4 regions of the Amycolatopsis thailandensis genome follow, and region 3 is predicted to be linked to each of the others. Evidence: riboswitches for the same ligand, from Rfam matches in the RefSeq annotation. Region 3 holds a riboswitch; each other region holds the start of a gene.
The links. A riboswitch is a leader RNA that binds a small molecule or an ion and turns the genes downstream of it on or off. The one in region 3 is predicted to bind cobalamin.
Positions count from the first base shown of each region.

Region 1: it holds a riboswitch for cobalamin, as region 3 does, so the genes downstream of both, metE (5-methyltetrahydropteroyltriglutamate--homocysteine S-methyltransferase) here and ACFWMR_RS23270 (prenyltransferase/squalene oxidase repeat-containing protein) in region 3, are expected to answer to the same signal.
Region 2: it holds a riboswitch for cobalamin, as region 3 does, so the genes downstream of both, ACFWMR_RS09185 (CoA-acylating methylmalonate-semialdehyde dehydrogenase) here and ACFWMR_RS23270 (prenyltransferase/squalene oxidase repeat-containing protein) in region 3, are expected to answer to the same signal.
Region 4: it holds a riboswitch for cobalamin, as region 3 does, so the genes downstream of both, ACFWMR_RS07140 (ABC transporter substrate-binding protein) here and ACFWMR_RS23270 (prenyltransferase/squalene oxidase repeat-containing protein) in region 3, are expected to answer to the same signal.

Region 1 is NZ_JBHXJK010000026.1:37,617-45,363, reverse strand. Features, by position in the region: gene ACFWMR_RS13165 (ketopantoate reductase family protein) at 1-767, opposite strand, end outside; gene ACFWMR_RS13160 (TetR/AcrR family transcriptional regulator) at 858-1,421, shown strand; cobalamin riboswitch at 1,465-1,685, shown strand; gene metE (5-methyltetrahydropteroyltriglutamate--homocysteine S-methyltransferase) at 1,787-4,060, shown strand; gene ACFWMR_RS13150 (cytochrome P450) at 4,202-5,656, shown strand; gene ACFWMR_RS13145 (putative bifunctional diguanylate cyclase/phosphodiesterase) at 5,893-7,710, shown strand; gene ACFWMR_RS13140 (peroxiredoxin) at 7,728-7,747, shown strand, end outside.
Region 2 is NZ_JBHXJK010000016.1:83,326-91,072, forward strand. Features, by position in the region: gene ACFWMR_RS09165 (enoyl-CoA hydratase) at 1-230, opposite strand, end outside; gene mmsB (3-hydroxyisobutyrate dehydrogenase) at 227-1,111, opposite strand; gene ACFWMR_RS09175 (enoyl-CoA hydratase/isomerase family protein) at 1,108-2,136, opposite strand; gene ACFWMR_RS09180 (acyl-CoA dehydrogenase family protein) at 2,133-3,272, opposite strand; gene ACFWMR_RS09185 (CoA-acylating methylmalonate-semialdehyde dehydrogenase) at 3,280-4,779, opposite strand; cobalamin riboswitch at 4,937-5,122, opposite strand; gene ACFWMR_RS09190 (short-chain fatty acyl-CoA regulator family protein) at 5,148-6,548, opposite strand; gene ACFWMR_RS09195 (MmgE/PrpD family protein) at 6,684-7,747, shown strand, end outside.
Region 3 is NZ_JBHXJK010000058.1:29,890-37,636, reverse strand. Features, by position in the region: gene ACFWMR_RS23280 (flagellar hook-length control protein FliK) at 1-190, opposite strand, end outside; gene ACFWMR_RS23275 (hypothetical protein) at 187-2,922, opposite strand; cobalamin riboswitch at 3,004-3,118, opposite strand; cobalamin riboswitch at 3,229-3,355, shown strand; gene ACFWMR_RS23270 (prenyltransferase/squalene oxidase repeat-containing protein) at 3,388-4,395, shown strand; gene ACFWMR_RS23265 (QsdR family transcriptional regulator) at 4,452-5,048, opposite strand; gene fahA (fumarylacetoacetase) at 5,118-6,293, opposite strand; gene ACFWMR_RS23255 (hypothetical protein) at 6,290-7,132, opposite strand; gene ACFWMR_RS23250 (MarR family winged helix-turn-helix transcriptional regulator) at 7,213-7,746, opposite strand.
Region 4 is NZ_JBHXJK010000012.1:24,854-32,600, reverse strand. Features, by position in the region: gene ACFWMR_RS07155 (alpha/beta fold hydrolase) at 1-230, opposite strand, end outside; gene ACFWMR_RS07150 (SRPBCC family protein) at 254-691, opposite strand; gene ACFWMR_RS07145 (class I SAM-dependent methyltransferase) at 733-1,476, opposite strand; cobalamin riboswitch at 1,497-1,653, shown strand; gene ACFWMR_RS07140 (ABC transporter substrate-binding protein) at 1,734-3,242, shown strand; gene ACFWMR_RS07135 (ABC transporter permease) at 3,244-4,185, shown strand; gene ACFWMR_RS07130 (ABC transporter permease) at 4,179-4,964, shown strand; gene ACFWMR_RS07125 (ABC transporter ATP-binding protein) at 4,961-6,343, shown strand; gene ACFWMR_RS07120 (TetR/AcrR family transcriptional regulator) at 6,369-7,010, shown strand; gene ACFWMR_RS07115 (nitroreductase family deazaflavin-dependent oxidoreductase) at 7,013-7,507, shown strand; gene ACFWMR_RS07110 (hypothetical protein) at 7,494-7,742, opposite strand.

The DNA.
Region 1 (7,747 bases), on a different contig from region 3:
GTCAGCCAGGTGGGCGCCCGGAACGGCAGCAAACCGACCCGATGACGTCGCAGGTCGAGTCCGCGCGCCTCGAGAAGCGGCAGTAGTTCACGGCCGTTCAGCAACCCCTCGCGCAAGTCGCTCCTCGACCCGGCCAGCCGGGACAGGGAACCCAGCCGCAGGCCTTGCGAGAGCAGGCCCGCGTCCGACGCGAAATGGACCCACAGCCAGCCGCGGAAGTCGGGGCGCTCCTTGATCCGGAGCCCGGCCTCGCGAAACGCCTGGCGCACGGCTCGCTCCCGATCGGTCGGGGGCCGGTCGAGGGTGCCGAAGACGACCGACGGCATCAGCATCCCGCGGAGCACGCCGTCCGCGTCGAAACCGCCACCGGCCTGGGGAAAGCCCCAGGCGATGCGGTCGAGAGGGAGCGGGCCGATCGCGGCCGCCGGCTCGGTCCAGACGTTGCCGAAGACCAGCACCGTGGCCCGGCCGACACGCGGGGCCAGGAAAGCCGTCGCCTCCGGCAGGCGGTGGTGCGAAACGCTGAGCACGATCAGGTCGAAGTCGTGGTCCGGCTCCAGCGTTTCGCGGAGGCGCACCGGCCACTTCTCGACGACACGCTGCCCCCATATCCGGCGCCGCGTGTCGAACAGGTCGAGGTCCACCGAGTCCCCGTACGTCGCCGCGCGGCCCGGCCGGACGTAGAACTCGACGTCATGTCCCGCCTTCCGCAGGGCCCAGCCGTAGATGGTGGCGATCACGCCTCGGCCGAACATCAGGATCTTCAAGCTGGACCTCACGGGGTACGATCGATTTGGAGATTATCTCCACTTTCGAAAATATGGAGATGCTCTCCACTTGTCAACGCGAGGGAGCGCATGACCGCCGACAAGCCGCTGCGGGCCGACGCCCGGCGCAAGCGCGAGGCCCTCCTCGCGAAGGCCCGGGAGATCTTCCAGGCCGGATGCTTCTTCGATCTGCGCTTCGACGACTTCGCCTGCCTGGCAGGCGTGGGCACGGGCACGCTCTATCGCCACTTCCCCACCAGGGAGGCGCTGGCCGAGGCGGTCTACCACGGGGAAGTCGCCGCGCTGTGCGACCGCGCCCGACAGCTCCAGGCCACCCTTCCCCCGGCGGAAGCCTTGGCGACCTTCCTTCGCGACATGGTCGACCACCTAGGCGCCCATGCCGGCCTGGCCAGGACGCTGGCCACCCTCATGGCCGACCGTTCGGGCGCCCTCGCCGAGGGCAGCCGGGCGCTGGAGGAGGCGGTCACCGCCCTCGTGGCCGACGCGGTGCGGGACGGCGCCGTTCGCGACGACGTGGACGCCGGTGCCGTGATGATGGCGCTGCACGGGATCGGTGCGGCCCATGACCGCCCCGAGTGGCGGGCCGAGGCCGACGGCGTCATCACCCTCGTGCTGGACGGGCTGCGCCGGTGACAGACTTTTCTCACATTCCAGCGACCCCGTAGCGGGCCTGAGTACGCTCCGGAGTGCTACTGGTTCGCCCGGCCCTCCAGGCCGGTCGAGGTAACAGGGAACCCGGTGAGAATCCGGGACTGCCCCGCAGCGGTATGTGGGAACGAAAGCCGTCACCGTGCGAGACACGGTAAAGCACTGGGTATGGCACCCGGGAAGCGACGGCCGGTAGGAGCGAGTACGTCGCCCACGAGTCCGAAGACCTGCCCGTGGTACGCGCGCCGACGGCGTGCGTGAGTCCGGGCCTCGTGGGATGGGCACGACCGAACGGCGGTCACTCCTGCGCGCGCTCCGGGCTCCGACGACAAGCTCGCGAGGAGAGAGCTGTGACCGAAATCGGCACGACAGTGCTGGGCTACCCCCGGATCGGACCGGACCGGGAACTCAAGCGTTCACTCGAACGCTATTGGGCGGGCAAGATCGACGAGGCCGAACTGCTGGACACCGGCCGCGCGCTGCGCACCCGCACCTGGCGGGAACTCAAGGACGCGGGGCTGGATTCCGTCCCGTCCAACACGTTCTCCCACTACGACCAGGTGCTCGACACCGCCGAGCTGTTCGGGGCGCTGCCGGAACGCTTCACGACGCTCGGTCTTTCGCCACTCGACACCTACTTCGCCGCCGCCCGCGGGGTTCAGGACGCGCCGGCGATGGAGATGACGAAGTGGTTCGACACGAACTACCACTACATCGTCCCCGAACTCGGCCCGGACACGACGTTCTCGCTCACCGGCGCGAAGCCGCTGGACGAGTACCGCGAGGCCCGCGCGATCGGCGTCGAGACGCGGCCGGTGCTGGTGGGCCCGGTGACGTTCCTGCTGCTCGCGAAGGCGGCCGAGAGCGCCCCGGAGGGCTTCCGCCCGCTGGACCTGCTCGACAACCTCCTCGACGACTACGTCGAGCTGCTGCGGCGCCTGCATGACGAAGGCGTCGAGTGGGTCCAGTTCGACGAGCCCGCGTTCGCGGGAGATCGCACCGAGCAGGAACTCAACGCCCTCATCCGCGCCTATCACCGGCTCGCGAAAGCGACCGCGCGGCCGAAGATCCTGGTCGCCGGGTACTTCGGCGGCCTCGGCCGCGGTCTCGGCGTGCTGGCCCGCTCCCCGATCGACGCGGTCGCTGTCGACCTGGTCACCGACGAGTCCTTTGTGGACGCCGTCGCGGCCGAACCCGCCTTGCGCGACAAGGAGGTCCTGGCCGGGGTCGTGGACGGGCGCAACGTCTGGCGCACCGACCCGGCCCGCGCGCTCAGCCGGGCGGCGACGCTGCTCGGCACCGCGAAGTCGGTCAGCGTCTCGACGTCGTGCTCCCTGCTGCACGTGCCTTACGACGTCGAAAGGGAGGACGGACTCCACCCGCGCCTGAAGGGCTGGCTCGCCTTCGCCAAGCAGAAGGTCGACGAGGTCGTCCTGCTCGGCCGCGCGTTGAAAGAGGACGGCGTCGATCTCGAAGCCGCCCGTGCCGTGGTCGCGGACCGCGCCACCGCGGCCGACCTGACCGACGCGGGCGTGCGTGCCCGGCTGGAGGCGCTGCGGCCGGACGACACCGTCCGCTCCCCCTACGCTCAGCGCGCGGCGGCACAGCAGGCCGCGCTGGAGCTGCCGCCGTTGCCGAGCACGACGATCGGCTCGTTCCCGCAGACCACCGAGGTCCGCAAGGCCCGGGCCGCGCACAAGGCGGGTTCGCTGGACGACGCGGGCTACGAGGCCGCGATGAAGGCGGAGATCGAGCACGTCATCCGGCTACAGGAGGACCTGGGCCTGGACGTGCTGGTGCACGGCGAACCCGAGCGCAACGACATGGTGCAGTACTTCGCCGAGCGGCTCGCCGGGTTCGCGGCCACCGACTTCGGCTGGGTGCAGTCCTACGGTTCGCGGTGTGTGCGGCCACCGATCCTGTACGGCGACGTCTCCCGTCCGGAGCCGATGACCGTCGAGTGGGCCCGCTACGCGCAGAGCCTGACCTCGAAGCCCGTCAAGGGGATGCTGACCGGGCCGGTGACGATCCTGGCGTGGTCGTTCGTCCGCGACGACCAGCCACTGGGCGAGACCGCCCGCCAGGTGGCGCTGGCCATCCGCGACGAGGTGCACGACCTGCAAGCGGCGGGCATCCGCGTCATCCAGGTCGATGAACCGGCGCTGCGGGAACTGCTCCCCCTGCGTGCCGCGGCGCACGAGGCGTACTTCGCCTGGGCGGTTTCGTCGTTCCGGCTGGCGACGTCCGGGATCTCCGACGCGACACAGATCCACACGCACATGTGCTATTCGGAGTTCGGTGAGGTGGTCAAGGCGATCGACGCGCTGGACGCCGACGTCACCAGCATCGAGGCCGCGCGGTCGAAGATGGAGGTCGTCACCGACCTCGGCTCGGCGGGCTTCGGCCGCGGCGTCGGGCCGGGTGTCTACGACATCCACTCGCCGCGCGTCCCCGACGTCGACGAGGTCAGCGGGCTGTTGCGGACCGCCGTCGGCGCCGTGCCCGCCGAGCGGATCTGGGTCAATCCGGACTGCGGTCTGAAGACCCGCGGTTACGCCGAGGTCGAACCGGCCCTGCGGAACCTGGTCGCGGCCGCCCGGGCGGTCCGGGCCGAGCTGGGCTGATCTGTCAGGAAAGGGTCTTTCAAGACGAAAAACGTCTTGAAAGACCCTTTCCTGACACTCGGGGCGGCTCCCTCCCCCAGGGTATTGTCAGGACGTCAACAAGGGTGCGATGGTGGAGCGGTAGCCGGTCTCAACGGGGAGATGGTCACCATGGCGAACACCGTCGAAAGGGTCACCGGGGCGCTGCGCGAGCGGGTTCCGCCGCTCACCTCGATCCCCCTGCCGCGTTCGGTGGACCAGCGCTGGCTCGGCGCGACCTGGCCGGTCCGCGAACTCGCGCCCGCCCCGCCGGGCCTCAAGCCCGTCCTCGGCGACGAAGGCCCACCGGTCATCGGGCACGCGCTGGACTTCATGCGCTTCGGCATCGAGTTCGGCCTCAAACGCCACGAGACCTACGGCCCGGTGTCGTGGATGGGCGCTTTCGGCCGCCGCATCGTCACCCTCTCCGGTCCGGAGGCCACGCAGATCGCGTTGGTGAACAAGGACAAGGCCTTCTCCCAGGAGGGCTGGAAGTTCTTCATCGAGCAGTTCTTCGACCGCGGCCTGATGCTGCTCGACTTCGGCGAGCACCATCTGCACCGCCGGATCATGCAGGCGGCGTTCACCCGGCAGCGGCTCACCGGCTACGTCGACCAGATGGGACCGGCCCTGCGCGACGGCGTCGCCGCGTGGGCGGACCGCCCGAATCCCCGGATCTACTGGTCCCTCAAGCAACTCACGCTCGACGTCGCGACGCGCGTGTTCATGGGTATGCGATCCGGCGACGACGCGGCCGCGATCAACCGCGCGTTCGTGAACTCCGTGCGCGCGGGCACGGCCATCGTGCGATTCCCCGTTCCCGGCGGCCGCTGGGCGGCGGGGCTGCACGGCCGCAAGGTCCTCGAACGCTACTTCTCGGCGAATCTGCCCGCGAAACGGGCGAGCGACGGCGACGACCTCTTCACCGCCTTGTGCCACGCCACCACCGAGGACGGCGACCGCTTCACCGACGCCGACGTCGTCAACCACATGATCTTCCTGATGATGGCGGCGCACGACACCTCGACCATCACCAGCGCCGCCGCCGTCTACCACCTCGCCAAGAACCCCGAGTGGCAGGAACGCGCACGCCGGGAGTCCTTGGCGCTCGGCGACGACGTGCCGGACATCGAGGCGCTGGAAACCCTGGAGACGCTGGACCTGGTGATCAAGGAATCCCTGCGCCTGGTGGCCCCGGTTCCTTCCCTGGCAAGGAAAACCGTGAAGGACACCGAGGTCCTCGGGCACTTCGTTCCCGAAGGGACACTGGTCGGGGTTTCGCCCACCGTCAACCATTTCGCACCGGAGCACTGGACCGATCCGATGCGTTTCGACCCGGACCGCTTCGGCGAGCAACGCCGTGAGGACAAGTCTCACCGCTACGCCTGGATGCCGTTCGGCGGCGGCGCGCACAAGTGCATCGGTCTGCATTTCGGGACGTTCGAAGTGAAAGCGCTGCTCCACGAGGTGCTGCGGGCGTATCGCTGGTCGGTCCCGGAGGACTACACCGCGCGCTGGGACTACGTCTCCCTGCCCGTCCCCGCGGACGGCCTGCCGATCCGGCTGACGGCACGCTGACCCGGCCGGCGAACAACCACTTTCGAGTACTCTTGGTAACTTCCGGTCACCACTCGTGTAGCAGCGATCACCCTTTCAGCCGGTAGACACTCCGGATCACGCGTGATGCCGTGGCACTACACCCGGTCGGCTCATACCTAGTGTGGGTCCGTGTGCTCGGACACCCGGTCTGAGCTGGCCATAAACCGCGCATGAAGAGGTGAAGTGTGCCCGAGCCTGGTTCCGCGCCAGGGTTGGTGGACGTCGCTCGGAGATGGGCCGCGACGCTCGCTGACACTAAAGGAGTATCGCTTCCCCAGGAGCAACTCGAAGAGCTCTTGCTCGGCGTCGCCCAGGACGCCGTCCGGACCGAGCCCGATCACGAGCCCGCCCGGGAGCGCTTCTCCAAGCTCTATTCCGCCTCACCCATCGGGATCGCGTTGGCCGACACCGACGGGAAGATCGTCGAGGCGAACACCGCGCTCGGCAAACTCCTCGGCTGCCGTCCCTCGGCGCTGCGCGGACGGCACATCCCCGACCTCGGCTCCGCCGACCACGACGTCACCCGCCTGCGGAACGGGCTCTCCCAGCTCATGGCGCACGGCAGGCAGACCCAGCAGGAACGCCTGCTGCTGGACCACAGCGAGGAAGGCACGCTCTGGGTCGACGTGACCCTCGCCGACCTTCCCGGCGACCGGCCCGGCTCGACGTACCCGGTGCTGATGGTCGCCGACGCCAACGAGATCCACCTGCTCCAGGAACAGCTGTTGCACCAGAACGTGCACGACGCGCTGACCGGCCTGCCGAACTCCGCCGCGTTCGGCAACACCCTGGAAACCGCGCTGGCCGGGGCGGGCGGCGAGCAGGTCGCGCTCGTCTACCTCGACGTCGACGGTTTCAAGGTGATCAACGACGGGCTCGGCGCCGGCGTCGGCGACCAGGTGCTGCGCGGGGTCGCGACCAAGCTCAAGGCCGTGTTCACCGGCAGGCACAACGGTTCCGTCGCGCGCCTGTCCGGCGACGGGTTCGCCGTCCTGCTGCGCGGCGAGTTCACCTCGCTCCAGGTGATCGCGCTGGTCGAGCAGGCCCTGGAGGAACTGGTCGAGCCGATCTACCTCGGCGGGCACGGCATCGGGGTCAGCGCGAGCGCCGGCATCGTCGTCCGCCCGGCCACCGACGGCGGGCCGGAAGACCTGCTCCGGGCCGCGGAGATCGCCCTGCACCGCGCCAAGGAGGCGGGCAAGGCGCAGTGGATGCTGTTCGACCCGGAACTCGACGCGCGCGACCGCGGCCGGTACCAGCTCGGCGCGGTCATCGCGGGCGCGCTGGAGAACGGCGAGTTCTCGCTGGTCTACCAGCCGACGGTGAAGCTCGCGAACCCGGACCAGCTGGCCGCGGTCAACGCCGGGCTGCGCTGGACCCATCCGGAGAAGGGCGAACTGGACTCCGAAGAGTTCTATCCGCTGGCGCAGATCACCGGGATGACCATCCCGCTCGGCCGGTGGCTGCTGGCGGAATCGCTCGCCGCCACCGCGCGCTGGCGGAACCGGTTCGGCGAGGCCGCCCCGGACGTCTGCGTGCGGCTGCCGAAACGGCTGGCCATCGACCCCGATCTGGTGCTGCTGGTCAAGGAGCAGCTCGACCGGCACAGCCTGCCCGCGCAGGCGCTGCGGCTGTGCACCGACCGCGAGTCCGTGCTCGACCCGCGCGGCGAGGTGCTGGACTCCTTCGCCGTATTGGCCGATCTGGGCGCCCAGCTGGTGCTGACGATCTCCGGCTCGGCCGATCTGGAGCTGATCCCCCAGCACGCGCTGCCCGTCCGCCACGTGATCCTGTCCGGCGCGGTGATCGACGCGCTGGCCGACGGGGAGGACGAGGCCGACGTCCGCCACCTGTGCCAGCTGGTCTCCAGGGCCAAGGAGCTGAAACTGCGCATCGGCGCGGAGGGCGTCCGGAGTCACGAACAGGCCGAGCGGCTGCGGCGGCACGGCGTCCTCGCGGCGCGCGGCTCGTTCGTCGCCGATTCCGCGACCGGGGACGAGGTCGACGAGCTCATCGAACGGCACGCCCACTGACGTGGCAGGATCCGTCCATGGACCAAGGTGACATCGC
Region 2 (7,747 bases), on a different contig from region 3:
AACGACTGCGGCTGCATCTCCTTGATGTCCGCGCCCGCCGCGAAGGCCTTGGCGGAGCCGGTGAGCACGATCGCGCCGACCTCGGGATCCTCGCCGAGTCCGGCCGCGGCCTCGGTGACCTCGCGCATGACCCGCAGGTTCAGCGCGTTGAGCGCCTTGGGCCGGTTCAGGGTGATCAGGGCGACGCGGTCGCCCGCGCGCTCGACGGTGATGGTCTCGTACTCGCTCATGCGGTTTCCTTGGTGAGAAGGCCGTCCCGGACGGCGGTGACGATGGCGGAGAAGTCCCGGCCGGGGCCGTCCCGCTCGACGAACGCCGCGTAGAGTTCCGCGGCCCTCGTGCCGAGCAGGGTGGCGACGTCGTTGTCCCGGGCCGCGGATTCGGCCAGGCGCAGGTCTTTCAGCATCAGGCCGCTGGCGAACCCGCCGGTGTACTCCCGGTTGGCGGGGCTGGTGGGGACGGGGCCGGGCACCGGGCAGTTGGTGGTCAGCGCCCAGCACTGGCCGGACGCGGTGGAGGCGACGTCGAACAGCGCCTGATGGGTGAGGCCGAGTTCCTCGCCGAGGGCGAACGCCTCCGAGACGGCGATCATCGAGACCCCGAGGATCATGTTGTTGCAGATCTTCGCCGCCTGACCGGCGCCCGAAGCTCCACAGTGGATCGCCCGGGCGCCCATGATGGCCAGGAACGGTTCGGCGGTGACAAAAGCCTGCGAGTCGCCGCCGACCATGAACGTCAGAGTCCCGGCTTCGGCGCCGACCACCCCGCCGGACACCGGTGCGTCGACGGCGCGGTGACCGGCCGCGGTCACCAGTTCGGCCGCTTGGCGGGCATCGGCGACGTCGATGGTGGAGCAGTCGACGAACAGCGTCCCGGGCCGCGCGGACGGCAGGATCTCCCGGTAGCAGTCGAGGACGTGCTTGCCGCTGGGCAGCATCGTGACGACGACGTCCGCCGCCGCGACGGCCGCGCTCGCGCTGTCGAACCTGGCCACGCCCTCGGAACGCGCGCCGGGAGCCGGATCGTAGCCATGGACGGTCTCACCGGACTTGACCAGGTTGGCGGCCATCGGACCACCCATGTTGCCCAGGCCGAGGAAGGCGATCGTCATCGGGCCACCCACTCTGCGTCGCCGAGATCGGCGAAGTAGGCGTCGACCAGATCTTTGTCTACTTCGGACAGAGTGGCGGGGGACCACTTCGGGGAGCGGTCCTTGTCGATGATCTGCGCCCGGATGCCTTCGGCGAACTCGGCGGAGGCGAGCGCGCGGGTCGAGATCCGGAACTCCTGCGCCAGCACGGCTTCCAGGTCGGGCAGCGCCGCGGCGCTGCGGAGCGCCCGCAGGGTCACCTTCAGCGAGGTGGGCGACTTCGCCTCGATCTCCTTGGCGGCGGTGGCGGCCGCGTCACCACCGGCGTGGAGCCGGGTCAGGATCTCCTCGACGGTGTCGGCCGCGTAGCAGCGGTCGATCCAGTCGGCGTCCTCGGCCAGCGCGCTCGGCGGCGCGGGTTCGGCGATCAGCTCCAGCGCGGTGTCCGGGGTCCGGGACGCGAGCGCGTCGAGCAGGTCCGGGATCTTCTCGCTGGAGACGAAGTGATCGGCGAGTCCACAGTGGATCGCATCGGCACCCGAGATCGATCCGGCGGTGAGGGCGATATGCGTGCCGAGTTCACCGGGCGTCCGGGACAGCAGGTACGTGCCGCCGACGTCGGGGACGAAGCCGATGCCGGTCTCGGGCATGCCCACGCGGGAACGTTCGGTGACGATCCGGTGGCTGCCGTGCGCGGAGACGCCGACCCCGCCACCCATCACGAGCCCGTCCATGAGCGCGAGGTACGGCTTGGGGTAGCGCGAGATCAGCGCGTTCAACCGGTACTCGTCGGCCCAGAACTTCAGCGACGCGGTGCCGCCGGTGCGAGCGTCTTCGTAGATGGCGCGGATGTCGCCGCCCGCGCAGAGCCCGCGGTCGCCGGCGCCGTCGATCAGCACGGCGCGGACCGCCGGGTCGGAGCGCCACGCTTCGAGGTGGTCGAGCATGGCGAGGACCATGTCGTGGTTCAGCGAGTTCAGCGCCCGCGGCCGGTTCAGCGTGATCCGGCCGATTCCACTGTGGACGAGGAATCCGACGTCGTTCACGAAGCCTCCTGCAGCATCCGGCGCGAGATGATCACGCGCATGATTTCATTGGTCCCTTCGAGGATCTGATGCACCCGCAGGTCGCGGACGATCTTCTCCAGCCCGTACTCGGCGAGATAGCCGTAACCGCCGTGCAGTTGCAGCGCCTGGTTGGCCACTTCGAACCCGGTGTCGGTGCAGAAGCGTTTGGCCATCGCCGAAAGCTGGGTCGCGGTGTCCTCGCCGTGGTCGAGGGCGTCCGCGGCCCGCCAGAGCAGGGTGCGGGCGGCCTCGAGATCGGTGCGCATGTCGGCCAGCCGGAACTGCAACGCCTGCTTCTCGGACAGCTTCTCGCCGAACGCCGAACGCTCCGACAGATGCCGGACGGCCATCCCGAGCGCGGCCTCGGCGCCGCCGAGGGAACAGGCCGAGATGTTGAGCCTGCCGCCGTCCAACGCGGACATCGCGACCCGGAAGCCGGAGCCCTCTCCACCGAGGAGCGCGGAAGCCGGGACTCGGGCGCCTTCGAAGATCACCTGCCGGGTGGGCTGGGCGTTCCAGCCCATCTTGATTTCGTTGGGACCGAAGGAAACGCCGGGCGTGTCCCGTTCGACGATGAACGCCGAGATCCCGCGCGCGCCGGGGCCGCCGGTGCGGGCGAGCACGACGTGGACGTCCGACGTGCCCGCGCCGGAGATGAACTGCTTGACCCCGTCGAGCACGTATTCGTCGCCGTCGCGGCGGGCACGAGTGGAGAGCGCGGCCGCGTCGGAACCCGCGTCCGGTTCGGTCAGGCAGTAGCTGCCGAGGGCGTCCATAGTGGACAGGCGAGGCAGGTATCGGTGGCGCTGGGAGTCGTCACCGAACTTGTCGATCATGGTCGCGACCATGTTGTGAATGGAGATGTACGCGGCCAGCGACGGGCAGCCGGTGGCGAGTGCCTCGAAGACGAGGACGCCGTCGAGCCGTCCGAGAGCGGAGCCTCCGAGCTCTTCGGGCAGGTAGACGCCGCCCATGCCCAGCTGGGCGGCCTTGCGCAGGACGTCGACCGGGAAATGCTTGGCCTGGTCCCATTCGATCGCGTGCGGGGCGAGGTGTTCCGCGGCGAACTCCGCCGCGGTCTCGCGCAGGGCGCGCTGTTCGTCGGTCAGTCTCATCGTGGCCTCAGCTCATCGTCGGGATGACGAAGCTGGCGCCTTCCTTGGTGCCGGAAGGCCAGCGCGAAGTGACTGTCTTGGTCTTGGTGTAGAAGCGGATCGAGTCCGGTCCGTGCTGGTTGAGATCGCCGAAGCCGGAGCGCTTCCAGCCGCCGAAGGTGTGGTAGGCGATCGGCACCGGGATAGGCACGTTGACCCCGACCATGCCGGTGTTCACGCGCGAGGTGAAGTCGCGGGCGGTGTCACCGTCACGGGTGAAGATCGCGACGCCGTTGCCGTACTCGTGCTCGCTGGGCAGCCGGAGTGCCTCTTCGTAGTCGGCGGCGCGGACGATCGACAGGACCGGACCGAAGATCTCCTCGCGGTAGATCCGCATGTCAGCGGTGACGTGGTCGAACAGGCAGCCGCCGAGGAAGAAGCCGTTCTCGTGACCGTCCACAGTGGTCCCGCGGCCGTCGACGAGCAGTTTCGCCCCTTCGGCGACGCCGACGTCGATGTAGTCGCGGACACGCTGGACGGCCTCGGCGGTCACCAGCGGCCCGAAGTCGGCCGTCTCGTCGAGCGAGGCGCCGACCTTCAATGTCTTGACCCGCTCGGTCAGCCGGGCGGCCAGCGCGTCGGCGGTGGCCTCGCCGACCGGGACGGCGACAGAGATCGCCATGCAGCGTTCGCCGGCGGAGCCGTAACCGGCGCCGATCAGCGCGTCGACGACCTGGTCGAGGTCGGCGTCCGGCATCACGATCAGGTGGTTCTTGGCGCCGCCGAAGCACTGCGCGCGTTTCCCGTGCGCGGCGGCGGTCGTGTAGATGTACTCGGCGATCGACGACGAGCCGACGAAGCCGACGGCTTCGACGCGGGGATCGGTCAGCAGCGCGTCGACGGCCTCCTTGTCGCCGTTGACCACGTTGAACACACCCGGCGGCAGACCGGCTTCGAGGAAGAGCTCGGCCAGCCGCAGCGGGACCGACGGATCGCGTTCGGACGGCTTGAGCACGAAGGCGTTCCCGCAGGCGATCGCCGGGGCGGCCTTCCACAGCGGGATCATCGCGGGGAAGTTGAACGGAGTGATCCCGGCGACCACGCCGAGCGGCTGCCGCATCGAGTAGACGTCGATGCCGGTGCCCGCGCTGTCGCTGTATTCGCCTTTGAGCAGGTGCGGGATGCCGATGGCGAACTCGACCACTTCGAGACCACGCTGGATGTCACCGCGCGCGTCGGGGACGGTCTTGCCGTGCTCGGAGGCGAGCAACCGGGCGAGGGAGTCCTCTTCGGCGCGGACGAGGTCGACGAATTTCATCAGCACCCGGGCCCGCTTCTGCGGGTTCCAGCGGGCCCAGTCGAGCTGGGCCTGCGCCGCGTCGGAGACCACATCGGAGACCTCGGCGGCCGAGGCGAGCGGGACCCGGGCCTGGACGGCGCCGGTGCTGGGGTCGAAGACGTCGGCGAACCGGCCGGACGTGCCCGGTACCGGCTTGCCGCCGACGAAGTGACTGAGTTCGGTGCTCATGGATGCCCTTTCCGAAAGTGCGCAGGACGGAGCCGCCCGGGACCGCGATCGGCGGCCGGGCAGGGGAGTACGACGACTTACCGCCGGGGTGGTGGCGGGTCGGCGACTTTCGCGCAGGCAGGAAGAATCCGCATGCGTTCAGCTCCATCCTCGTGGACGAACACGGACATCTGCGGCCGGTATCCTGGCTCCCGGATCCGCGGCGGCTCCGGCCTTCCCGGCTCGCGCCAGTGGCCTTCTCTGCGGGAGCGCCGCTCCCCGGTCACAGTGGCGGGACCGCGCCGGATTCTCACCGGCTTCCCTGCACCGCAGACCTGTGGACACCATAAAGTAGGAAGTCCGACTATGTCGAGGTTGTGGCGTAGGCCTCAGCCGAGCGGTGGATACGGCAGCAGACTGGACGAATGCTCGTCGACCCGCATCGGCTTCCCGATCGCCGGGAAGGCGCGCTGTGGGCAGGCGGGCCGCTCGCAGACCTTGCAGCCCATCCCGATCGGGGTGACGGCCGCGCCGGTGCCGAGCGCGAGGCCGTCGGAGTAGACGAGCCGCTTGGCGTGCCGGAGTTCGCATCCGAGCCCGATCGCGAACGTCTTGCCGGGGTCACCGTGCCCGCCCGCGGCGCGGGAGACGGTGCGGGCGAGCCAGAAGTACTTTTTGCCGTCCGGGAGTTCGGCGATCTGGGTGAGGATCCGGCCCGGTGACCCGAAAGCCTCGTAGACGATCCACAGTGGACACGAGCCGCCGACACGGGAGAAGTGGAAACCGGTGGCGGACTGGCGTTTCGAGATGTTGCCCGCACGATCGACCCGGACGAACGAGAACGGCACGCCGCGTGTTCCCGGACGCTGCAAAGTGGACAGCCGATGGCAGACCGTCTCGAAACCGACGCCGAAGTGGTCGGACAGCCGGGTGATGTCGTAGCGATACCGCTCCGCCGCGCCGAGGAACACGCGGTACGGCAGCACGACAGCGCCCGCGAAGTAGTTGGCCAGGCCGATCCGCGCGAGCCGCCTCGCGGTGTCGCCGCTGAACTTCCCGTCTTCGACGAGCCGGTCGATCACCTCGCCCGCTTCCAACAGCGCCAGTTCCGACGCGAGCCGGAACGCGGCCTGGCCGGGGCGCAGCGCGGGGGAGAGCCGCAGGGTTTTGCGGCGTGGGTCGAAGTGGTGCTGGTCGGGGCCGAGGGATTCGGCGGTGACCTTGACGCCGTGGCGCTCCAGCAGGCCGGTCGCCAGTCCACTTCGGACCTCGCCCGGGTGGAGCCGCAGTTCCGCGGCGAGCTTCTCGGCTGGGGCGTCGAGTTCGGCGACATGGTTGCGGCGCAGGTAGAACCAGTCGCGGATCTCCTCGTGCGGCTGCTGCGCCGTCGAGCGGTCCAGTCCTTGCTCGGTCACCAGGGTGGCGACGTTCTCCACCGCCTCCCGGTAACGGCGATGCAGCGCGACGAGAGTCCGCGCCACCTCGGGCAGCGTGGTGGTCAGCGCGTCGACCTCGCCGGCGGAGATCGCACCGCTGACGGTGTTGTCGTCGAACACTTCGCGTACGTCGGCGATCAGCCGTGCGGTGTCGCGGGCGGCGAAGAACTCCGTGTCGACGCCGAAGGTCTCGGTGAGCTTGAGCAGCACCGGCAGGGTGAGCGGCCGGCCGTTGTGTTCGAGCTGGTTGACATAGCTCGGCGAGATCTCCAGCAGTCTGGCCAGCTCGGATTGGGTCATGGACCGGTCTTCGCGCAGCTGGCGCAGGCGAGCGCCCGCGTACATCTTCTCCACAAGCGGACTGTAACAACATTGACAAGGAGGGCGCGAACGTTCACAAAGCTTCACAGGGTCGAGTGGTGGCAAGGACTTCCTGAAGCTGCCACGCTCAGAGGCAGAGCGCCACGAGGTTCACAACCGAGGGGAACCATGATCGACCACACCGTCCGCACCCACCGCTCCGCCGAGTCGCTTTCCCGCGAGGGCCAGCTCGCGTGGAAGCTCGCCGCCGTCGCCACCGACGACGTTCCGGTCACCTCCGAGGTCGCCGACATGGTGATCAACCGTGTGATCGACAACGCCGCCGTGGCCGCCGCGTCGCTGACCCGGCGTCCGGTCGGCTCCGCCCGCGACCAGGCGCTGGCCCATGCCGGTAAGCCGGGAGCGGCGGTCTTCGGCGTCGAAGGACGGTATTCACCGGAATGGGCGGCCTGGGCCAATGGAGTCGCGGTGCGGGAACTGGACTATCACGACACCTTCCTCGCCGCTGACTATTCGCATCCCGGCGACAACATCCCGCCGATCCTCGCGGTCGCCCAGCACACCGGGCGCACCGGCGCGGACCTGCTGCGCGGGATCGTCGCCGGGTACGAGCTCCAGGTGAACCTCGTCCGCGGGATCTGCCTGCACGAGCACAAGATCGACCACATCGCCCACCTCGGCCCGTCGGTCGCGGGCGGTCTCGGCGCGCTCCTGGGCCTCGACACGGAAACCGTCCACCAGGCCATCGGGCAGGCACTGCACACCACGACGACGACCCGCCAGTCCCGGAAGGGCGAGATCTCTTCCTGGAAGGCGTACGCCCCGGCGTTCGCGGGCAAGGCCGCGATCGAGGCCGTCGACAGGGTGATGCGTGGTGAAGGCGCGCCGAGCCCGATCTACGAAGGTGAGGACGGTTTCATCGCGTGGCTGCTGAGCGGGCCCGGCGCCGAGTACACGGTGCCGCTGCCGGCACCCGGCGAGCCGAAGCAGTCCATTCTGGACACTTACACCAAGGAACACTCGGCCGAGTACCAGAGCCAGGCGCTGATCGACCTCGCACGACGGCTCGGCCCGAGGATCGGCGATTCCGGCGAGATCGAGCGGATCCTCATCCACACCAGTCATCACACGCATCACGTGATCGGCTCCGGTTCCGGAGATCCGCAGAAGTACGATCCGCGGGCCAGCCGGGAAACGCTCGACCACTCGATCCCGTACATCTTCGCGGTCGC
Region 3 (7,747 bases):
TCGTCGGCGCGGCTGTCCCGCCGTTGCCGTCCAGCTCCTGGAAGTCGACGACGACGGTCGTACCGGTGAGCGCGTCGGAGCCGGTGCAGATCCCGTCGTAGCCCTTGGTGGGATCGACCGCGTTCGCGGGTGCGGCGGAAAGCCCGATCAGTCCGATGAGGACGGTCGTGACGGTGAGCAGTTTTCTCATGGTGTAGCCCCCTTTGTCTTGATGAACCGGCGAAGCAGGAACAGAAGGACGATCGCGGCGGCCAGGAGGATCGTGGCCAGACCGACGAATCCCCAGATCAGCCACGCGGGCTGGGTGGTCTGGGCGGCGGCCGCTTGCAGCTGTGTCCCGGAGACGGCGTCGGCGGAGTTCGCCTCCGTGAGCGGCAGCCGGATCGCGGGCGACAGCGGCGAATCCGCGGCGGTGAGCCAAGACCGGCCCGCGACCCCTTGCGCGGCGGCCAGGCTCGTCGGGAAGTCGGTCTTCCCGTCGCTCGCCGCGACGGAACCCTTGGCGAAACCGCCGTCGGCCTGGACCAGTTTGCCCAGCGACCGCGCGGTTCCGCTCGCGTCGAGGCCGGCGGTCTGCCGCGCGGCGGCGACGGCGGCGCTGAGCACGACATCCGGCTCGCCCGCCTCGCCGGTCACCATGCCCTCGCCGGTCGGCCGGACGCCGAGCGCGCCCACCGCGGAGACGAACGCCGACACGCGCCGCTCGGTCCAGCCGTCGGGGCGTTTGGTCGACGGCGCGGCGTCGGTGTGCGGGCGTGCCGCCAGCGCGGTGACCGCGGCGGCCGTCGCGCCCAGGTCACCGGAGCCGCACTCCGCGGTGTCGAGGTGCTTCGGGAAGGTTCCGTCGGCGCACTGGCGCGAGAGGAGCAGTTCGACCGCGGGGCCGGGGTCGGCGGCGGTCGCGAGCACCGCCCACGCGTGCCGCTCGACCGTCTCGTCGGCATCGGCGAAGGAGCCGACGTCGGTGAACTTGCCGTCCGCGCCCCGCAGCTTCACCAGATCGGCGCGCAACTGCCCGGCGTCCGCCTTGGCGAACTCGGCGACGAGCACGAGCTTCGCGAGCGGTTCGGCGTAGGAGGCGCCGCTCTGCTCGTACGGCGCGCCGTGGGCGTAGGCCTGCACGGCTTCCGGCGTGAGCAGGAACTTCGACGCGCGGTCGACCGTGTCCGGCTGCTCGTCCAGTGCCCGCAAGGCGAGCACCAGATCGGCGGTGGCGTCGTAGTCGACGTAGGTCTTGCCGTCCTCGGTGACCTCGACGTGGTCGCCGCCGACGAGCCGGTTCGTCAGGTACGCGCCGAGCCGGGACGTCGCGGGGGCCGTGCCCGCGATCGCGACCGGCGTGGAGATCGCGGTCGGTGGCGGGACGCGGGCGCCGGTCGACGCCCTCGGCGTGACGGTCTTCTTCTGGGGTTTCGGTGCCGTCGTCTTCGGCGCGGGGGCCTGCGGGGCGGGTTTGGCCGCGGGCGGAGTGCTCGTGACGGTGACCGTGCTCGGCGCGGGCGGACTGGCCGACGGGGACGAGGACGTGCCCGGCGTCGGCGTGACCGAGGTCGTGGTGGTGGTGGTGGTGGTCGTCGTCGTGGTGGTCGTGGTGGTCGTTGTCGTGGTGGTGCTCGGCGCCGGTTCGCTCGTGGTCGAGGTCGGCGTGCTCGTGGGCGACCCCGTCCCGGAGGACGACGTCGTCGTGGGCGTGGTCGGCGTTTCCGAGACGCTGCTGGTCGGCGGCTGCCCACCGCCCTTCGTGAGCGAGGAGAAGCCGACCTGCGACAACCCGAGCGAAGCCTGGGCGCTCGCGCGGATCCAGGTGTCGAGGCCGCTGATCCCCGAGGCGCGCGCGGCCTCGTAGGAAGCGGGGTTGTAGGCGATCGCGCCGAGGTCTCCCGCGAGCCTGTTGCCGGAGTCGGCCGCGGCGTTCGCTTGCGCGGACTTGAGGTACCGCACGCCCTTGTCCACCGCCGCGTCCGCGCCACCCGCCTCGGCCAGTCCCTGAAGGATCAGGCCGGTGCTGTTGGTGTTCGGCGCTTCGGTGCCGACGCCACCGCCCCAGCCGCCGCCGGCGGCCTGGTTCGCTTTGAGCCACGCGACGGCCTTGGCGATCGGGGTGTCGAGCCCGGCCGCGCCCGCCTTCTTGGCGGCCAGCATCGCCGAAAGCGCGATGCCGGTGGCGTCGCCGTCGGTCGGCGAGAGGTCGAGCGGTTTGCCCTCGTCGCAGGTCGAGACCTTGTGCCCGTCCGGGGTGACGTGGTCGCCGGTCTCCTTCGTCGGGATGTAGGCGAACATGACGCGGAAGTAGCCCTCGGAACACTGCTGGGTCAGCAGCTTGTCGATGGCGAGCTGGTCGTTCTCGCCCGCCGCGGCGAGCCCGATCACGCCGAGCGCCTGGCCGAACATGTTGGCGTTGTTGATCACGTCGCCGGTGACGTCGGGCTTCTTCGTGTAGTCGCTGACCCGGCCCTTGTCGGGCCCGCCGCGCATGATCGCGTTCTGGGTCTCGGCGACCAGGTCGTAGCCGTCGAAGTTCCGCGGATTCCGGCCGGAGACCTCAGCGGCGACGAGGGTCTTGGCCGTGGCTCCACCGACGATGACGTTGTCGAACCCGGCGCCGGGGATGAATCCGTCCCAGGTGAAGTAGTCGGTGGCGTGGCCCTGGTCGTCGAGGAACTTGACGATCGGCTCGGCCTTCGCGGCATCGCCCGACGCGTACATCGAGAACAGGACGTCGAGCATCAAGCCGTGGTCCGGCAGTGAGCCGCCGTTGGGGTTCTCGAGCGTGCCGTCCGGCTGCAGCTTCGTCGCGAGCCAGCGGGAGTTCGACTTCGCCGCGTCAGGATCGTTCGCTGCTGTCGCCGTTCCGGTGAGCAGCGCGGCGACCACGCCGACGCTGACGGCGAAGGCCAGGGCGGCCAGGGACCCGCGGCGCATGACTCCTCCTTGCGGCATGGCGGAGGACAGGCGCGGGACGCCGCAGTCACCCCTGTTTATCGCGACAGTGGTTCGGACTTCTGGTTGGTTCATCCGCCCGTGCGGTACCCCGGCTCGCCCTGGTGAAGGGCCCACGGTTGCGCGACAGCGCCGGATTTCGACCGGCTTCCCCGTCACGGGCGGCGGTATTGGGTTGTCGAGCCCGCCGAGGTTAACACCCGATTACCTCCGGCAGGCACCGCTGAGCAGGTCGGTTGCCAGGATCACAGCGTTACTCGCGCCCGGCGGTACCCCCGCGCTTGACCGGCATGACACTCTTCGGGTCGTCCGATTCAGCGCGGTCGTGGGGGAAGTCCGGTGAGAGTCCGGCGCTGTCCCGCAACGGTATGCCCTCCAGGCGAGCCCGGTCACCCACGTCGCGCGGTGTCACCGACTCCTGTCGAGGAAATGCGGGAAAGGGTTCTCATGAGACGTTTGGTCTTCGCTGTCGCCATGCTGTGCGGCATCGGGCTGGTCGCCGCTCCGGCGGCGAACGCCGCCACCCCGAACAAGGCGGACGCCGCCGCGGGCTGGCTCGCCAGGCAGATGACCGACGGGGAAAGGTTCGAGGCCGATTTCGGCGGCCAGAAGTTCCCCGACCAGGGCTTGACGATCGACGCGATCTTCGCGTTCGCCGCCGCCGGTGTGTCCGACACGAACGCGGGCAAAGCGATCACCTGGCTGGCGAAGCCGGAGATCACCACCGGCTACGTCGGCAGCGGCACCGAGGCCTACGCGGGCGCGCACGCCAAACTCCTGCTCGCCGCGCAGATCCGGGGCAAGAACCCGGCGTCGTTCGGCGGCGTCGACCTGAAGACGGGCCTGCTCTCGCTGCTCACGCCGTCCGGCCGGTTCTCCGACCGCTCCGAATACGGCGACTACTCCAACGCCTTCTCGCAGTCGCTCGCGCTGCTGGCGCTGGACCGCACTCCGGCGGGCGCGCCCGCGTCGGCCGTGACGTTCCTGGCGGGCGCCCAGTGCGCGGACGGCGGATTCCCGCTGAACTTCGGCGAAGCCACCTGCACCAGCGACGTCGACGCGACCGCGATGGTCGTGCAGGCCTTGCGCGCCACCGGTGACGCGGTGAACGCCCGCGAAGGCACGTCCTGGCTGGTCACCAAGCAGCACGCGAACGGCGGCTTCGGCGTCGGCGCGAACGCGCCGAACTCCAACAGCACCGGCCTCGCCGCCGAAGCGCTGGCCGGGCACCGTCCCGCCGCCGCGGTCAAGGCGCGGGAGTTCCTGCGGTCGCTGCAGACCGGCTGCACCGGCGCCGAGGCGGACCGCGGCGCGATCGCCTACGACGCCACCGGGCTGAACCCGGCGACCGCCCCGCGCGCGACCGCGCAGGCGATCCTCGGCCTGGCCAGGGTTCCGCTGAGCGACCTGCAGGGCGGTGGCCGTCCGCAGGCCCCGGTGCTCGCCTGCCCGTGATGTGAGCCTTCGGGTGGTTTCCGCTTGCCACCGACGGAAACCACCCGTACCGGCAGTCAGCCGGCGCGGAGCGGCTCGCGTCCTTCCACGAGCGCGCCGAGCAGAGTCGACGCCGCGTCCAGATCGGGTGCCCGGGAGGCGAGCACGTCCGAGTACAGGAACGCCTCCCCCAGCCGGACGATCGCGTAACAGAGGCTGTCCAGGCCGACCGAGGGGACGAAACCGCCGTCGTCGACGTCGCGGCGCAGCAGGTCGACGTGCGCCGCGATCACCCTCGGCTGGACGCGGCCGTGCGGATCGGTGAGCAGGCGGATCGCCAAGACCGGCTCGTCGTCGAGGAAACGGCGGAACCCGGCGCTCGCCGCGAGCACGGATCGGTACTCGCGCATGATCGCGAGACAGCGCAGCTCGCCTGCCGCGTTGCGCACCACGTCGCCTTGTTCGCGCTGCCAGGTGCGCGTCGCGGCCGCCAAGGTGCGTTCGGACAGGTAGTGGAGAGCGTCGCCCAGCAGGTCTTCCCGGTTCCCGGCGCGGCGGAACAACGTACTGCGGGAGATGCCCAGGTCCTGCGCGAAGGCGGAGGTGTCGACGCGGACACCGCGCTCGATCCACCGCGCCGCGCTGCGGATTATGTCCTCGGCAGAGGGGTTCACGACCGCAGATCGTACGAGAACGTGGCCCCTCGCTCGCGCCTGGCGTGAGCAAGGGGCCCTTCACGTACTTCAGCCGGCGGGCAGCACGCGGCCCCGCACCTCACCGAACCCGATCCGCGCGCCGTTCGCGCCGGGCGCGGTCCCGGTGATGACGACCTCGTCGCCGTCCAGCAGGAAGGTGCGCTCCTCCCCCTTGACCGTGAGCGGTTCCCTTCCGCCCCAGGACAATTCGAGGAACGCGCCGCGCTGGTTCTTCTCCGGTCCGGAGATCGTGCCGGAGCCGTACAGGTCTCCTGTGCGCGAGGACGCGCCGTTGATCGTCAGGTGCGCGAGCATCTGGGCGGGCGACCAGTACATCTCGCGGAAGGGCGGGCGGCTGACCTCCTCGCCGTTCCATTCGACGACCAGATCGATGTCGAGCCCCCACGGCGAGCTTTCCCGCAGGTACGGCAACGGCTGCGGATCGATCTGGCCCGGCAGCGGGATCCGCGCGGCCTCCAGCGCCAGGATCGGTACCACCCAAGGGGAGATCGAGGTCGCGAAGCTCTTGCCGAGATGCGGGCCCAGCGGGACGTATTCCCACGCCTGGATGTCGCGGGCAGACCAGTCGTTGAGCAGGACCGCGCCGAAAACGTGGCGGGGGAAGGCGTCCGGGGTGATCGGGGTGTTCAGCGGGGTCCCGGTGCCGACGACGAAGCCCAGCTCCGCTTCGATGTCCAGCCGCACACTCGGCCCGAACACCGGCGCCGCCTCGGCCGGGGCCTTGCGCTGACCGCTCGGGCGCACGATGTCCGTACCGGAGACCAGGACCGTGCCGGACCGCCCGTGATAGCCGACCGGGAGATGCTTCCAGTTGGGCAGCAACGGTTCCGCGTCCGGGCGGAACAGCCTGCCGACGTTCGAAGCGTGGTGTTCGGAAGCGTAGAAGTCGACGTAGTCCGCGACCTCGATCGGCAGGTGCATGCTCACCCGCCCGACGGGATGGACCGCGCCGTCGGGGATTTCGCCGGTGACCAGGTCACGGATCCGCGCCCGGACCGCCACCCAGCGGTCGTAGCCCTGCGCCATGAACGGGTTCAGCGACGGCGCGGCGAACACGTCGTCGCCGAGCGCCGCGGCCAGGTCGAGGACGGAGTCCCCGACACGCACGCCGACGCGCGGGGAACCGCCGTCGACGGAGAACACGCCGTACGGCAGGTTGTCGATCCCGAACAGGGAGCCTGCGGGGATGTCGATCGTGGTCATGCCTCTCCTCGGGGCGCCTCGAGCAGGCCGAGTCCGGCCAGTTCGGTCAGGGGGTCGGTGATGCTGCAAGTGCCGAACGACGTGAAGCCCGCGCGGACCGCGACGGCGCGATCCGGCTCCAGCGCCCGCAGTCGCCCGGCGAGAGCGGCGCCGTCTCGTTCGGCGAGCGCGGCTTCCGCGTCGCCGCCGGTGAGGACGGCGTCGGTGGCGAGCATCAGGTTCAGGAAACCGTGCTGTTCGAAGCCGGTCGCCGGGTCGGTGTTGCGGAGCGCGTGGTGCAGCCCGGCGGTGGCCTTGAACGGGACACCCGCCTCGACGGCCGCCCGGACCGCGGCCGCGAGTTCGGCCTCGTCCGGGTACAGCTCGGCCCGGACGCCACCGGTGCGGAACTTCGCGCGGTGGCCGGTGCCGGACAGGGCGGCCAGCATCCGAAGCCGCCGGCCGTCACGCGGGATCTCGACGAAAACCGGTGCGGTGGCGACGGAAATCGCGTCGACCACCTCGTCCGGCCCCATCTCGTCCGGGACGGCGATCTCGAGCGCGTCGAGTTTCACCGGCAGCGTGGCGACGGCCTTGAGCGCGCCGTCGAGCTGCGCGGGCCCGCCGGGCAGGGTGACCGCGATCGGCAGCGGGGCTTCCCGGTCGCCCAGCACCTCGGCGAGCTCGCCGAGCGCGGTGGCGGCGACCACCAGCGGTCCGACGAGGCCCGCGTACCAGGCGGAGACGTGTTCGTCGTGTGCCGCGACGGCGTCCGGCAGCGGGGCCAGCCCCGGTGGGAACACCGCGGCGTCGTCGCACAGCCCGGCGAAGAGCGCGGGAATCCGTCCGCCGTCCACCATGGTCTCCTCCTCCCCGATTTAGTTCACACTTTGACTATCCGTTGGGCAGGATAGTCCGGTCTTCCGGGCGACGGGAAGGGCTACTTGCGGCTCCGGGTGCCGAACTCGGCGCGACTCGTGATCAGCTTGCCCAGCAGCATCACGAGGATGCGCTGTTCGGTCTCGGTCAGCGCGTTCGTCCAGCCGAATTCGCGTTCGTTGTGCTCGCGGAAGACCGAGACCATCTCTTCGTGCCCCGCCTCGGTCAGCGACAGCTGCACCGAACGGCCGTCCCGCTCGTCCGGGACCCGGTCGAGCATTCCCTCCGCGACCAGCGTCTTGACCAGGTTCGACACCGCCGCCCGGCTCATCCCGGTCAGCCGGGCGGCGCTCGTCGGTTCGAGCGGTCCGGCGAGCCAGACCACGAACAGCAGCCGGAACGCCGACCACGACCGACCACGCGGCCGGTGCACCGCGGCTTCGAGGTCGTAGGTCACCAGGTCGGAGGCGCGGTTGAGGGTCAGCAGCACCTCGGTCGCCAGCTGGTGCCGGAAGCCGTACTCCTGCGCGAGCCGCCGGTTCGCCAGCGCCACGAACGACCAGAAGTCCAGCCCGGCCGCGTCCACGTCTTCCATC
Region 4 (7,747 bases), on a different contig from region 3:
ATCGCCGCGGTGAAGCCGGAACCCGGCGCGAGGCCCGACTCGCCATGGCCGCGCTGGTCCCAGGTGATCACCCGATGGCCGCGTTCGTGCAGAGCCTCGGCCTGGGCATCGAACATCCGATGGTCCATGCCCGCGCCGTGCGTGAAGACGACAGGACGCCGATCGCCCGCGAGGTCGCCGTACCGCAGTTCCTGGGCGCCCCGGCGGAGCACCCCGGTCATATTCACCATTTTCTAAATATAGCGCACACCGCTCAGTGCCCGGCCCAGCCGCCTTGTTCCTCGGCGGCTTCGACGTCGGAGTCCGCGACCGCGGTGTGCGCCAGCGCGGCGACGGTCTCCTCGAGCCCGCGTTGCACTTCCTCCTCGCCCGCCTCACGGACACTGCTCAAGGTCACGGTCAACCGGGACTCGTTGGCACCGGCGTCTTCGATCGACAACCGGCCGTGGTAGTCGTGCGGGCCTTGGGAACCCCAGCTCAAGGAGCGACTTTCCTCATCGACCTTCAGCCACGCTTCGGCTTCGACGTGCTCACCATCCACGTCGGCCTCGACGTGCACGGCGTCGCCGCCTTCCGGCTCGGCCTGGCTCAGCTGCGGGAAGAAGTGGGGAAGGTTCCGCGGTTCACGCAGGTAGGCGAACAGATCGGAGGCGGGCAGATCGATCGTGGCGGTGTGGCGGAATTCGGTCATGATCACGCATACCCTGTCCTCGCGCCATGGAAACCACCAGGTCAGCGAAGTGCTGTGAGGACGTAGTCGTCCCCGTACTGCCACACTGGCGCCACCTCCGCGAAGCCCGCCTCCCTGAGCAGTCTGGTGTGCTCCTGCGGGCTGAGCCTGTTGCCGTAGCCGGTCGAGATGCCGCTCAGCTCGTCGGCCGTGAACTCCGCCCGCAGCGCGGGATCGGCCGCGATCGCGGCCCACCAGCTCTTCCAGTCCTCGTTCGACCCGACCCCGGCCCGGACGGCACGACGGTTCTTGACGGCTTCGGCGAGGTCGCGGATGCCCGGTTGCTCGTCGTAGAAGTGGTCACCGTTGACGAGCGCCCCGCCTGCCCGGAGCACGTCCGCGAGGTCACGGTAGACGCCGGCGAGCCGATCCGGTTTCAGCCAGTGCAAGGCGGTCGTCGACACCGCGGCGTCGATCGCCCGCCACGTCAGCCAGCCGTCTTCGGCGAGATCCGCCTGGATGTACTCGATATCCGCGTCGTCAGGGCGGCTCGCCCGGGCGAGTGCGAGCAGGAACGGGTCGTTGTCGACGCCGACGACCCGCGCGTGCGGCAGGCGCCGGGCGAGCCGGGTGGTCAGCGAGCCCGGGCCGCAACCGAGGTCGAGCACCAGCGGCTCGGCGACATCGCGGCAGACGTGTTCGACGACGTCGATCAGGACGTCGAACCGTTCTTCGCGGTCGGCGACATAGCGTTCCTGCTGGAGGTCCCACCGTCGCACCCAGCCTGCCGCGAGCTTTTCGTCCACCGCGCTCCCCTTCGTGATCTTGATCCTGTGTAGCACAGGGCGCCCATGGGTTACCGTGTGCGCCACAACGTAAGAAGGTGCCCGTCGGGGGAAGCCGGTGTGAATCCGGCGCTGACCCGCAACCGTGAACGGCCGTACGCCGTGAGCCGGACTGCCCGCCGGGTACTGCCAGCCCCAACTGTCGTGGAGTGCGGAGCGGGGTCCCGTTTCAGCGCGTCCGCGCGCCCGGGACAGTGCTCGATGTCCCGGAGGTAACTGTGACGCGTCATCCGCTCGGCCGTCGGCGTTTGCTCGCCCTCGCCGCCCTCGCGCCTCTGGCCGCCTGCGGGGGCGCGCCCACGGACACGGGCCGGTTGCGGGTCGCGTTCGCGGCGGGCGGTTCGAAGGAAACACTGGACCCCTCACAGGTTTCGCTCTTCGTCGACCAGGCGCGGGCCAAGGCGCTCTTCGACACGCTGGTCGCCTACAACGCCGACACCTCGTTGCGGCCGCGGCTGGCCGAATCCTGGGAGAGCGACGATTCCGGGACGCGCTGGCGGATCCGGCTGCGACAGGCGGCCTTCCACGACGGACGCCCGGTCACCGCGGACGACGTTCTGTACAGCTTCCGGCGGATCGCCGACCCCGCACTGGCCTCCTCGTCCCGCCAGTACTTCGCGAAGGTGGACTTCGGCCGCAGCAAGGCCGCCTCCCCCCGTGAACTGGAGCTGGTGCTGAGCGCGCCCGACTTCGAATTCCCGTCGGGCTGGGGCGCGCCGGGAGCGGAGATCGTCCCCGCCGGGACGACGGCGTTCGGCGCGCCGGTCGGCTCCGGTCCGTTCCGCTTCGTCTCGTTCACTCCCGGCGGCACGACTGTGTTCCGCGGGAACGAGTCCCATTGGGACGGTGCGCCGAGCGTCGGCGAGCTCGAATTCGTCCCGGTCAACGACGAAACGGCCCGGGTCAACGCCCTGCTCTCCGGACAGGTCGACTACGCCCACGACCTCGCGGCCGGTACCGCGGCCAGGCTGGGCGGCGACGGACGTGTCTCGCTGCTCGAAGCCCGGGGGACGACGATGCAGGGTTTGATCCTTCGCCTGACCCAGCCGCCGTTCGCCGATCCTCGGCTCGTGCGCGCCGTCCTGTCCGGAGTGGACCGCGAAGCCTTGAACCGGGTCGCATTGGCCGGACGCGGCGAGATCGGCAACGACCTGTTCGGCAAGGGACTTCGCGGCTACGCCACCGGCATTCCCCAACGCTCCCGGGACGTGGACCTGGCCCGCTCGCTGGTCCGGGAAGCGGGCGCCGAGGGACTCGCTTTCGCCATCGAAACCAGCGACGTCGATCCCGGTTTCCCCACCGCGGCGACGCTGATTTCCCAGCAGCTGAACGAAATCGGGCTGAAGGCCACGCCGAACACGCGGGCGGCGAGCACCTACTTCGGCGAAACGAAGACCAAGGGGGTCGCCGCGCTCACCCGCACCGCCACCCTGCCGGTGGCGACGTTCCTCAACCAGCGCTTCCGCACCGGCGGTTCGAACAACGTCAACGGGTTCGCCTCGCCGGAGTTCGACACGCTCATGGACCGTGCCGCCGCCACCTCGGACGAGGGTGCCCGGCTGGCCCTGTTCGCGGACGCCCAGCGGATCGTGCACGAGTCCGGCGGCCTGCTCGCCTGGGGCTTCAGCACCTGGACGATCGCGACGTCGAAACGGGTGTCCGGGGTGGTCACCGCGCCGCCGAACACCTTCGACTGGGCGAGGTTCGACCGCGCCCGCCTGTCCTGACGTGCCGGGGTACGCCCTGCGCCGGCTCGGGTTCGCCGTGCTCCAGGCGTTGTTCGTGCTGGTCGCCACGTTCGCCGTGACCGCGCTGCTGCCCGGCGACGCGGCTTCGGTCGTACTCGGCGAGCAAGCCACCGACGAGCAGGTGGCGACGGTGCGCCACCAACTCGGCCTCGATCAGCCTCTCCTCGACCGGTTCGGGCACTGGCTTTCGGGCTTGGCCACCGGTGACCTCGGCCGCTCGCTCGTCACCGGCGCTCCGGTGACGGACGAGATCGCCCGCCGGTTCACCGCCACCGCCGTGCTCGCCGGGGTGACGGTGCTCGTGCTCGTTCCGCTCGCGCTGGGCGTCGGGGTGGCGTGCGGTGTCCGCGAAGGCTCCCGGACCGACCGGATACTCACGGCCGTCACGTTGTTCCTGCATTCGATCCCCGAGTTCGTCCTCGGTCTGCTGCTGGTCGCGGGATTCGCCGTCTACACCGGACTGTTGCCCGCCACCGCGGCCGGGACGGACTTGACCGAGCGTCCCGAAGTGCTCGTGCTGCCGGTGATCGTGCTCGTCGGCCGTCAGCTGAGCGACGTCGCCAGGCAGATCCGGGTCGGCGTCGCGGAACAGACCCGCGGGCAGGTGGCGGACCATCTGCGCCTGCTCGGCCTGCGCGAACGCACCGTCGTGCTGAAGCACCTCCTGCCCGCCGCCGCGGCGCCCGCCGTGCAGCAGCTCGCCCGCGCTGTCGAGGGGCTGCTGACCGGCACGGTGATCGTCGAATCCCTGTTCGCGATCACCGGGATGGGCACGGGTTTCGTCGAGGCCGTGCAGAACCGGGACATCCCGCAGGTGCAGGGATACGTGCTCGTGTTCGCCGGTGTCGTCGTGCTCGGGAACCTGGTCGCCGACCTGGTCGCGCACCGGCTGACGCCGCGCCGGGAGCTGGTCACGTGGTGAGCCGGACGCTCGGCTGGATCCTGCTCGCCGTCCCGGTGCTGTTCGCGGTGGCCGGACCGCTGATCGCGGGTCCGCCGGTGTCCGTCGGGGCGCCGTGGCAGCCACCGGACTCCGCCCACCCCCTCGGTACCGACGTCCTCGGCCGTGACGCGCTCACGGTGATCCTCACCGGCGGCTTTCCCGTGATCGGCATGACGGTCGCCGCGCTCGGGCTCGCCTACCTGATCGGCGTACCGCTCGGTCTCTTCGCGGCCGGTCGCGGCCGGTGGGCCGACGAAGCCGTGATGCGATCGCTCGATCTCGTGCTGGCGTTCCCGTCGCTGCTGGTGCTCATGGTGCTCGCCGCGACCGGGCATCGCGGGCCCGGTGTGCTGATTCCCGCCGTCGCCGCCCTCCAGCTGACGGCGATCACCCGCGTCGTGCGGGCCGCGGCGCTGGCTCCCGGCTGCCGCGCCGCCGTGGAAGCCCTTACCCTGCAAGGACAACCGTGGTGGCGCATCCAGCTCGGGTACGTCGCCCGGTACGTCACCGGCCCGGTCGCCACCGACGCCGGGACCCGGCTCGGTGTGGTGCTCTATCTGCTGGCGTCGGCGAACTTCCTCGGTCTCGGCCTGCCCTCGGACTCCCCGGACTGGGCCGTGGTCATCGAACGCAACAGTGAGGCCCTCTACACCGCTCCCGCCGTCGTACTGGTGCCCGCCGCGCTGCTGATGGCGTTGTGCGTCGGCACCAACCTCGTCACCGACCGGTTGCTCGCCGCCCGGCGGGTGATCCTGTGACGGTCTTGGAGATCAGCGGCCTGTCGGCCCGTGCCGGGGACACCGCTCTGCTCGACGACGTTTCGCTGGCGCTCGAACCCGGCAGGGTGCTGGTCGTGCTCGGCGCGTCCGGCACCGGGAAGACCACCCTGGGTCTGGCCGCGACCGGGCGGGCGCGGCCCGGCATCGAACTGTCCGGCTCGATCCGGCTGGCGGGTTCCGCGCTGTTGGGCCGCACCGGCGCGGAACTCCGGCGGATCCGGGCCGGGGTCGTCGGTCATCTGCCGCAACAGCCTTCGGCGGTACTGGACCCGGTCCGCCGCTGCGGGCCGGTGCTGGCCGAACTCGCCGCGATCCGTCACCGCGGCCGGACGGCGCGGCTGGCGGCGGCTCGCACCGCGCTGGCGGAAGCGGGACTCGACCCGGACCTGTGGCGCCGGTTCCCGCATCAGCTCTCGGGCGGGCAGCAGCAGCGCATGGCGCTGGCGACCACGCTGGTGACCCGGCCGGAGGTCCTCGTCCTCGACGAACCCACGAGTGGTCTCGACCCGGCGAGCGGAGCGGCGCTCGCCGCCCGCCTCACCGAGCTTTCCCTTGCCGGGACGGCGTTGCTGATCCTGACCCACGATCTGACGCTGGCTCGCGCGTTGCCCGGCGACGTCGCCGAACTCCGGGACCGCCGGCTGGTTCCGTGCGAAATCGAGTCCGGCCAAGATATTCCTGACAAGTCTCCGTCGCCTTCACCGGCGTCACCGGTGCTCGTCGTTCGCGGGCTCACGGTGCGCGCCGGGCGGACGGCGCTCATCGAGGACCTCGACCTGGAACTGGCCGCGGGCAGCCTCACCGCGCTCACCGGCGTCTCCGGAGCGGGCAAGACGACACTCGCCCGCGCGCTCGCCGGACTGACCCCGCCGAGCGCGGGCACCATCGAAGTCGACGGAGTCCGCCTCCACCGGCAAGCCCGCCGTCGCGGGCACGCGCAGTTGCGGGCCGTCCAATACGTCCACCAGGACAGCCGCGCCTCTTTCGACGAGTTCCGCGGGGTGCTCGACCAGGTAGCCGACACCGCCTGTCTCCTTCGTGGCGCAAGCCGTTCCGCCGCCCGGCTCGAAGCGTCGGAAGTCCTGCGCGCTCTAGGTGTCAACCAGGCCGGCCATCGCCCGGGACAGCTCTCCGGCGGGCAGCTGCAACGCTGCGCCGTGGCCCGCGCTCTCCTGGCCCATCCGAGAGTGCTGATCTGCGACGAAGTGACGTCGGCTCTCGACGCGGCCAACCGCGCACGGCTTCGGGAAGTCCTCACGGCCGCGACGAAACGGCATGGCACCGCGCTGCTGATGATCAGTCACGACGACGCCTTCGCCGCGGATCGCACCCTCACCCTCGAAGGCTCTATCAAGTGATTGAAACGAGTGATAGCCTGCCGTCGTGACCAGCACCGAGCAGCGGCTGATCGCCGCCGCCGAACGCCTTTTCGCCGAACAGGGCGTCGGTGCGGTTTCCCTGCGCACCGTGATGCAGGCGGCGGAAACGAACGTGGCGGCGATCCACTACCACTTCGGTTCCAAGGAAGGATTGCTCGACGCGATCCTGCTCAGCCGCCTCGACCAGGTGACCGGCGAACGGAACGCGGCGCTGGCCGAACTGGCCGAGGGCGAGGTCACCGCGCGCGAACTGGCCGTCGCGTTCGTGCGGCCCGTGGTCGCGGTGCTCGGCTCCGGCGGCGAGCATTGGATCCGCCTCGTCGGCCGGCTTCTCACCACCGACGAGAAGGGGCTGAGTACTTTTTCCGACTCGTTCCTCCAGCGCAACGCGAGGTTCGTCGAACTGCTGGAGCGCGAGTCCCCCGGCACGCCCCGGAGAACGCTCGATTTCCGGCTGACCCAGGCCATGCAGTTGACACTGAACGTCCTGGGCGACATCGAGCGTGTCCGACGGCTCGTCGCTCCGGACGCCGAACCCCGCGCCTGGCCGCTCGACGAGGTCGTCGCCGATCTCGTCGACGTCGTGACGGCCGTCCTCGCCGGACCTTCCGGCGAGCGCCAGATCCCGCCCAGCTTCAGGAGTTGACGATGGGACGTTTCAGCCTGCCCGAGGAGACCCCCAAGGGCCTGGACTCGCCCGTGACCGCCGCCGCCATGAAGTACATGGCCAAGGCACAGGTGAAGATCTTCGAACTGACCAACGGCCGTGTCGGCGCCAAATGGCGCGTCGGGGCCGCCTTTCGCAAACCGGCCCCGACATTGCTGCTGGAGCACCGGGGGCGCAAGTCCGGCCGCTTGTTCACCACTCCCCTGTTGTATCTGCGCCACCACGAGGATCTCGTCATCGTGGCTTCCCAGGGCGGCCTTCCGCGGAACCCGCAGTGGTACTTCAATCTGATCGCGGATCCCGCGACCCGGGTCCATCTCAAAGGGCGGCGCGACGTTCCCGTCACGGCGCGCGTCGCCCCACCGGAGGAGCGGGGCGAACTCTGGCCTCTTCTGGTCGGCCTGTACGCCGATTTCGCGAAATACCAGGCGTGGACCGAAAGGGAGATCCCGGTCGTGGTGCTCAGTCCGCGCTGATCGCCGCGCGGCGCTTCCGGCGCTGACGGACGAAGGACGTCCAGTAGTGGGTGCTGCCCACAAGAAGCCACGCTCCGAGACCTACGTTGAACCAGTTGTTCCAGCGCATCGGCCCCTCATCGGTCAGGCCCAGCACGATCCAGAAACTCCCGATGACATCCCAGAGCAGCGCGAGCCAGAACGCTGCCTTCGCGGGCATTCTCGTCTCGCCGAAACTCCATTTCGCCGAAGCCATAGCGT